2 regions of the Arthrobacter sp. UNCCL28 genome follow, and region 2 is predicted to be linked to the other one. Evidence: riboswitches for the same ligand, from Rfam matches in the RefSeq annotation. Region 2 holds a riboswitch; the other holds the start of a gene.

What was found. A riboswitch is a leader RNA that binds a small molecule or an ion and turns the genes downstream of it on or off. The one in region 2 is predicted to bind thiamine pyrophosphate.
Region 1: it holds a riboswitch for thiamine pyrophosphate, as region 2 does, so the genes downstream of both, thiC (phosphomethylpyrimidine synthase ThiC) here and thiD (bifunctional hydroxymethylpyrimidine kinase/phosphomethylpyrimidine kinase) in region 2, are expected to answer to the same signal.

Annotation. Positions count from the first base shown of each region.
Region 1 covers NZ_FMWE01000001.1:995,476-999,756, forward strand. The annotation lists gene BLQ01_RS04460 (alpha/beta fold hydrolase) at 1-174, shown strand, start outside; gene thiC (phosphomethylpyrimidine synthase ThiC) at 157-2,031, opposite strand; TPP riboswitch at 2,027-2,134, opposite strand; gene BLQ01_RS04470 (amidohydrolase family protein) at 2,218-3,297, shown strand; gene BLQ01_RS04475 (VOC family protein) at 3,419-4,246, shown strand.
Region 2 covers NZ_FMWE01000010.1:49,126-53,406, forward strand. The annotation lists gene rplU (50S ribosomal protein L21) at 1-244, opposite strand, end outside; gene thiD (bifunctional hydroxymethylpyrimidine kinase/phosphomethylpyrimidine kinase) at 623-2,140, opposite strand; TPP riboswitch at 2,131-2,229, opposite strand; gene BLQ01_RS19985 (Rne/Rng family ribonuclease) at 2,367-4,281, opposite strand, start outside.

The DNA.
Region 1 (4,281 bases), on a different contig from region 2:
ACGGGTGGATGGGAGCCTCTTTATGAGGAAATTGCCGGTTATCTCCAGGAAACCGGCGCCCTCCGCCGAGTCGCAGCGGGAGGACACCGGCCCCAGGACTCTGTGGACGGAGATCACATCATCCGATCCTTTGTTGCAGACGTCGGACGGGCCCTTTCAATCCAGGCTTCCTGAGCCGGCTTTGACGGTGGCCTTGCTTCCCGGCACCTGAGGTTCCGGCAAATAGACCTTTCCGCCCGAGGCCAGGAATTCCTCGCTCTTGCCGCGCATCCCGCTGTACATTTCGGCGATCGCTTCCTGGGCCTTGGCCGACCCGTATTCGTCGCGAATGTCCTGGCTGATGCGCATGGAGCAGAACTTGGGGCCGCACATGGAGCAGAAATGGGCTGTCTTGGCCGGTTCTGCCGGCAGCGTTTCGTCGTGGAAGGCTTCAGCCGTTACGGGGTCCAGCGAAAGGGCGAACTGGTCGCGCCAACGGAACTCGAACCGTGCCTTGGACAGGGCATCGTCGCGCTCATGGGCGCCGGGGTGTCCCTTCGCGAGGTCCGCGGCATGGGCTGCGATCTTATACGTAATGACGCCGGTCTTGACGTCGTCTTTGTTCGGGAGGCCCAGATGCTCCTTGGGAGTGACGTAGCAGAGCATGGCGGTGCCGTACCGGGCGATCTCGGTAGCTCCGATGGCCGAGGTGATGTGGTCATAGCCAGGAGCGACATCGGTGACCAGCGGCCCCAGCGTGTAGAACGGGGCACCTTTGCACAGTTCCTGCTGCCGTTCCACGTTCTCCCTGACCAAGTGGAACGGCACGTGTCCCGGTCCTTCCACCATGACCTGGACATCGAACGCCCATGCGCGCTGCGTGAGTTCGGCCAGGGTGTCCAGCTCGGCAAACTGGGCGGCGTCGTTGGCGTCGGCGGTTGCGCCCGGGCGCAGGCCGTCGCCCAGGGAGAAGGCGACGTCGTATCGGGCGAAGATTTCGCAGAGCTCGTCAAAATGCGTGTAGAGGAAGTTTTCCTGATGGTGCGCCAGGCACCAGCCGGCCATGATGGAGCCGCCGCGTGAGACAATCCCCGTAACCCGGTTGGCCGTCAGCGGGACGTAGCGCAACAGCACCCCGGCGTGGATGGTCATGTAGTCCACGCCCTGCTCGCATTGTTCTATGACCGTGTCACGGAAAATCTCCCACGTCAGCTTGTTGGCTTCGCCATTGACCTTCTCCAGCGCCTGGTAAATAGGGACGGTTCCGATCGGAACAGGGGAGTTGCGGATGATCCATTCACGGGTGGTGTGGATGTCATCGCCGGTGGAGAGATCCATGACGGTATCGGCGCCCCATTGAGTGGCCCACTGCAGCTTGTCCACTTCCTCGGCAATGGAGCTTGTCACGGCAGAGTTGCCGATGTTGGCGTTGATCTTCACAAGGAAGGCTTTGCCGATGATCATCGGCTCGGACTCGGGATGGTTGATGTTGCTGGGAATGATTGCCCGGCCCGCTGCGACCTCGCTGCGGACCAGCTCAACGTCACAGTTCTCCCGCAACGCGACGAACTGCATCTCCGGGGTCACCATTCCCTGCCTGGCATAGTGCATCTGTGTCACGGTTTTACCCTCGACGGCGCGTCGCGGCTCGGGCTTGGCACCCTTCCATTCCGCTGTTGCTTCCCCGCGACGAACCGCCGACCTGCCGTCGTCGAGCAGGTTGCGTTGCCGTCCGCGATAGGCCTCGGTGTCGCCTCGGCGTTCGATCCAGGCTGCCCGGAATGGTTCCAGCCCCATCACCGGATCGCTGCCCGGTCCCGCCGTGCGGTACACCTGGAACGGCTCGTTGGCATCGCCGTTGGGAGAGGGTTCCAGGGCGATTTCCGTCACGGGAACCCGGATTCCATTCTCCGGGTCCTCACGGTAGGCAAGGGAGTGGGATTTCAATGATTGGGTCACGGATTCCGGCGTGATTGCTCCGGTGCTGGATGGAATATCGTCCGTGCTGGACGGGTTTTGGGCAGGGCTGTGCTGTGTACTGGTGGTGTTCAATGGACTGCTCACTTCCTTCGCCGGCATTACCCGGACAGGTTCAACGGTCGCAGACTGCCTCAGTCCGATCTCAGCCCCTGCAAGGGCTCCCGTGTGGTCGTAGACGAAGCTACCACAGCTCCCAACGGGCCCGCAGTCACATGAGCATCCAGCTCCGAAGGCGCCGCTGCGGACTAGGCTTTTCCCATGGCCACCATCGAATTTTCCGGACCCGTGCTCGTCTCAATCAGCGAGGAACGCCACGGAATGTGGTCCGTGGACGGCACTTTGACCTTCGTGCGCCCTGCGAAGGCGCCGGACCGCGTCCTGGATGGCTGGGTCCTGCCCGGCTTTGTTGACGCCCACTGCCATATCGGTTTGGGCGCGGGCGGCGCCGTTGACGAGCAGGCCACTCTTGCCCAGGCCCAAGCTGACCTCGACGCCGGGACGCTGCTGATCAGGGACGCCGGATCACCCAGTGACACCCGGTGGGTCCAGCAGCGTGCGGACTTGCCCCGCCTTATCCGGGCCGGCCGCCACATTGCCCGTAGCCGGCGTTATCTCCGGGGCCTGGGTCATGAAATTGATCCCGGTGACCTCGTGGAGACTGTTCGGAAGGAAGCCCGCGACGGCGATGGCTGGGTGAAACTGGTAGGGGACTGGATCGATCGCGGCGTGGGAGATCTTGCTGCTTCATTCCCTGCCGCAGTAGTCAGGGATGCGATCTCCGCCGCCCACGATGAGGGTGCCAGGGTGACGGCCCATTGCTTTGCCGAGGACACGATCGATGACATGTTGGACGCCAACATCGATTGCATCGAGCACGCCACGGGCCTGCTTCCGCGGCACCTTCCCCGTTTGGTGGAGCAGTCGGTGCCGATCGTTCCCACCTTGGTCAACATCGCCACGTTTCCGGACATCGCCGCACAGGCTGCGCCGAAGTTTCCGCACTATGCAGACCACATGGTCCGTCTGTGGGAGCGGCGGCGCGAGCGGGTGCTTGAAGCCTTCGAGGCCGGAGTGGAAATTTACGCGGGCACAGACGCCGGCAGCGTGATTAAGCACGGCAGGATCGCCGATGAGATGAAAGAGCTGCACGACGCCGGCCTGCCGCCGGAGGCGGTGCTGGACGCTGCAGCGTGGCGTGCCCGGGCGTGGCTGGGAGAGGACGGTATCAGCGAAGGGGCCAGTGCCGACGTCGTGCTGTGTTCGGAGGATCCGAGGCAGGACCTGCAGACCGTAGCCAACCTCTCGCACATCGTCCTTCGCGGTTCTGTAGTCCGTTAGGAATAAATTGAAGCTTCAAGTAATTTAGTTTATGTAAGGTGTCGACGAGCGGCGCCGCGGACCAGGGAGCTTTACATTGACCACACCACTGAGCCAGGATCTTCTGCCGGCCGAACTCACCATGGGCACCGTGATGCTCAAGGTAGGTGACATGAAGGTCATGAGTGACTACTACCAGCGGGCCCTCGGCCTGGAAATCGTGGCCGAGCAGGACGGCGGGCTCTACCTCGGGCGCGTCGGAAAGCCTGTGGTGCACCTTGCGCCGGCGTCGGGCCTCCGGATTCCAGGCCGCGGGGAAGCCGGTCTTTTCCACACGGCCATTCTGTTCCAGGACCAGCCGTCCCTGGCGGCAACGATTGCAACCGCCGCCGAATATGAGCCCCGCGCCTTTGCCGGCAGCGCCGACCACTTGGTCAGCGAAGCGTTCTACTTCACCGATCCCGAGGGCAACGGCATTGAGCTGTACTACGACAAGCCCCGCGAATCCTGGCAGTGGGATGGCAAGAACGTGGTGATGGACAACGTGGCCCTGCCGCCGCAGAGGTTCCTGCAACAGCACCTCAACGAAGCTGCAGTCACCGGCCAACACCAGGCGGCGGCGGGAATCGGACACGTCCACTTGCAGGTGGGCGACGTCGACACTGCACGGAAGTTCTACGTGGAGACCCTCGGCTTTGAGCAGACCGCAGGCTGGCATGGGCAGGCGCTGTTCGTCTCCGCCGGTGGCTACCACCACCACATGGCGATGAATGTCTGGAACAGCCGTGGCGCCGGACCCCGGAAGGACACGCTCGGCCTCGGTGAAGTACTCATAGAGGTTCCTGGCGCAGACGACATCGCTTCCCTTGCAGATCGACTCAAAACCGCCGGGGTACAGAACCATCACACCGGTGCCGAGCTTCGCTTCGAAGATCCTTGGCGGAACAAGCTGCGGGTAGCGGTCCGCTAAGCTGCGGCGCGCGTGCTGCACTAGGCTGGACGGTG
Region 2 (4,281 bases):
CGGTCTTGTTCTTGAACTTCTGGATGACGATCTTCGGACCACGAAGGTCTTCGAGGATCTCAGCCGTAACCTTGACGTTGGCCAGTTCCGCAGCTGCGGAGGTGACCTTGTCGCCGTCAACCAGGAGCAAGGCGGGCAGCTCAAGCGTGCTGCCGGCTCCACCGGGGACGCGGTTAAGCGTTACGTAGTCTCCAACGGAAACTTTTTCTTGGCGGCCGCCTGCGCGGACAATCGCGTACACCACTTGGGTACTCACTTCTCTCGACGTTTATAACTAAATTTGCGTGCGGAACCTTGAACCGGAATCAGGCTTGGTTCGCGCTGTGCCTCAACGCCGTGGACTTCTGATCGAAGTCCGCGAGTCATCCCATGAACAATTCCAAGGGGCATAACCCAAGTGTTGGCGTAAGCACCGAAGATCAAGATTACGCTAGTTTGACCTTCAGCTGCAAATGAGGCCGGGTCCGGAGGCTACCACGTGACTTGCGTCACCAGATGAAACGGACTCTCCCGGCACCGTGCCCATACAGCCTACAGGGTTTGAGGCCGATTAGCGTGATTGGGTCCGCGACGCGCTGTGGGCGAGTTGCGGATCCAGTCCAAAAGCCCTCTCCCACAGCCCTCAGGCAAAAGCTCCCGGGGCATCGAAGAACGCCGTCTCGTAGCGGCAGGACAAGGCAAAAGCCTCCACCATGGCCGCCCGCTCCCCCTCCGACGCTGCAGCTGCAGCCGCGTCAGTGAAGTTGATCGCATTCCTGGTGGCTGCGGCAAAGTCCTCGTCGGCATAGGTCCGGAGCCAGTCCGCATAGGGATGCCCTGCCGGGGACCCTGCCTCTACAAAAGCCGCATTGAGCTGCTGGCCAACCTCCGCGTACAGCCAATAGCAGGGCAGGATGGCTGCGAGAACCAAGGAGTAGCTGCCGCTGGCCGAGGCCGCCAGCAGATGATCCACGTAGGACTTGGTGACCGGCCCGGTCCCCGAGGATGCCTCGCGGGTGCTGAGCCAGTTCCTGTGCAGTTCCGATTCCACCTCAAGGCATTGCTGCGAGGCTTTCGCCCAGAACAGTTGCTCTTCTTCCGTGGGGGCCAGAGCGCCCGCACGCGCCAGCACCCTGGAGTACCCGTTGAGGTAGATGGCGTCCTGGGCGAGGTAGTAGTTGAACGCAGCTTCCGGGAGTTTGCCCGATTTCAGGCCCTCAATGAACCCGAGCTTGTAGATTGCCTCCAGCTCCACAGTGGCTTCCTTCCATAGCGTCGCGGCAAAATCCCCTCGCCTCAGGACCCTCTGGTGATGAAAATGGTGGACCGGACCGTTTCCGAGCCCCACCTCGAGGCTGTCAGCCTTGAGCAAGGCCCCAAGCAACCACGGCTTGACCTCGCGCAAGGACACTTCCCAGTCGCCGGTACGGGCCTGGACAGTGGCCAGCGCCGAGGACAACGAGCATCCTGTGCCATGGCTGTTCTGTGTATCCACCCGGGGGCCGGCTACCTCAATGACGTCCTGGCTCAGGAGTCCGCTGGTGTTCACCAGCGCGTCCGGGCATTCGGACCCCGCCAAATGGCCGCCCTTCACCAGGACTGTATTGCCGCACTCAGCGGCGAGTCGTTTTCCCTGATCCAATGCCGAAGCCCAGTCGGCCGCCTCAGCCTCCCCCAACAGCATGGCAAGTTCGGGCAGGTTGGGCGTGATGAGGTCAGCCAAGGGAAGCAGGGCACGCAAAGCCGACTCGGCCGATCCCTGCAGGAGCCTGTCACCACTGGTAGCCACCATCACCGGGTCAAGGACCACGACGGCGGGACGCACCTGCTCGAGCCAGCGGCGGACCTCATCGATGACCGCTGCGTCACCGAGCATCCCGATTTTGACGGCATCGATGGCGATGTCCGTGCTGATGGCCTCCAACTGCAGCCGCAGGAATTCCACCGGGGGTACATGGACCGCGCTGACTCCTTTGGTGTTCTGCGCCGTCAACGCGGTCAATGCCGCCATGCCATAGCCGCCGTGGGCTGCAATGCTCTTCAGATCAGCCTGGATACCCGCACCACCGGAGGGGTCCGAGCCCGCGATGCTCAGCACCCGGGGGGTTTCCCGTCCGGAAACGGCCAGAGGGTACACAGGAGAGTACGACGATAACGTCATGGGGACATCCCTTCGCCGGTGCTAACCGGACAGGTTCAACGGGTCTGGATCTCAGCCTGGCCCAATGCCCGGCACCCCGTGTCAGTCCACCAGCGTAGCCGGGATGCACAGCGGCCGGGGAACTTCGCCACGCTGAAGACCGGATATGACCGCTGGGGCGGACGGCAAAGGGCCCCGCAGTACCCGTCGGCGACGGTCTACTGCAGGGCCCTTTGTTGTCGAAATACTAGAGCTCGGAGGCCGGTACGCCCACCCCGAGGATGATGGGCTCCGCGGACGCGGCCTTCGTGGCTGGCTCTGAAGGTGCTTTGGCCTCGTGCGATGTTCCGCCGGCAGCTGAAGCAGTAGCCTCGTGGTGCTCGACGCTGGTTTCGTTGGCCGCGCCCTGCGCCCGGCTGGCACTGCGGTTACGACGCCCACGGCGGGAGCCCGACGTCGGCGCAGCATCATGGCCTGCATCCGCAGGCCTGGCTACGGCGACCGCGGGTGCGGCAGCCGCCTTGGGAGGGACTACTTCTTCCGGCTTTTCGGCAGGAGCCGCACCAAGGTGTGAGAAGGCCTCTGCCAGGAGGTCCAGGCTCATGGCCGGCTTGGCTGCCGGCGGTTCCTCGTGGTGTTCCCCGATCGGCAGCGCTACTTCTTCGCCGCCGAAACGCAGGACCGGAGTGGACCGTGCTTCACGGACAGCTGCTTCCCGCTCTGATTCACGAGCGGCCGGCTCTCCAGCCTCGCTCCGGGCTGCCTGCCCGGCGCTTGCCTGCTGCTGACCGGTTGCCCGTGCCTGCTCCTCCGCGCGGTGAACTTCGTCGTCGTGCAGGTGGGCTGCGTGCGCGGCGGCAGCGATGGTGGCCAGTGCCGCCCGGGTGGCCTCGGCTTTGGCCTGCTTGGCCGGGTCCTGCGGCTCAGTCGAAACAGGAGCTGCAGCCGGAGCGGGTGGTGCGGTGTGGACCTGCGCGGGGACCTCGGCGACGGGTTGTCCGCCGCCCTTGCCGCGGCGACGCTTGCGCTCCGTGCGGGCTGCGGGTTGCTGGGCCTCAGTGTGGGGACGGTGCTGCTCAGCTGCCACAACGTTGGCGCGGCGGTGCTCCACGGGTTCGTCGTGGGTGACGACGCCGCGGCCTGCGCAATGCTCGCACTGCTCACCAAAGACCTCCAGGAGGCCTGTGCCCATGCGCTTGCGGGTCATCTGGACCAAGCCCAAGGACGTCACTTCGGCTACTTGGTGCTTGGTGCGGTCGCGGCCAAGGCACTCAACCATGCGGCGGAGGACGAGGTCGCGGTTGGACTCAAGGACCATGTCGATGAAGTCGATGACGATGATGCCGCCAATGTCACGGAGGCGAAGCTGGCGGACAACTTCCTCAGCGGCTTCGAGGTTGTTCTTGGTGACCGTTTCCTCAAGGTTGCCGCCACTGCCGGTGAATTTACCGGTGTTGACGTCTACCACTGTCATGGCTTCGGTGCGGTCGATGACCAGCGAACCGCCCGAGGGGAGGAACACCTTGCGTTCCAGTGCCTTGTGGATCTGCTCGTCGATACGCCAGGCAGCAAAGATGTCCTGGTCCTTGGTCCACTTCTCAAGGCGGCCCACCAGGTCAGGGGCAACGTAGGTAACGTACGCCTCAATGGTGTCCCAGGCGTCGTCGCCGGAAACGATCAGTTTGGAGAAGTCCTCATTGAAGACATCACGTACCACCTTGATGGTCAGGTCCGGCTCGCCGTAAAGCAATTCCGGAGCCAGGACCTTGGTGGACGAGGCCTGTCCCTCAATGCCTTCCCACTGTGCGCGAAGGCGGTTGATGTCGTGCGTCAGTTCCTCTTCGGATGCGCCCTCGGCAGCCGTGCGGACAATGACGCCGGCGTTTTCCGGCAGGCGGTCCTTCAGGATGCGCTTGAGGCGGTTGCGTTCGACGTCGGGCAGTTTGCGCGAGATGCCGGTCATGGATCCACCGGGAACGTACACAAGATACCGGCCGGGCAAGGAGATCTGGCTGGTCAGCCGGGCACCCTTGTGGCCTACGGGGTCCTTGGTGACCTGGACCAGGACCGAGTCGCCGGACTTCAGGGCATTTTCGATCCGGCGGGGCTGTCCCTCAAGGTTCACAGCATCCCAGTTCACTTCACCGGCGTACAGGACCGCA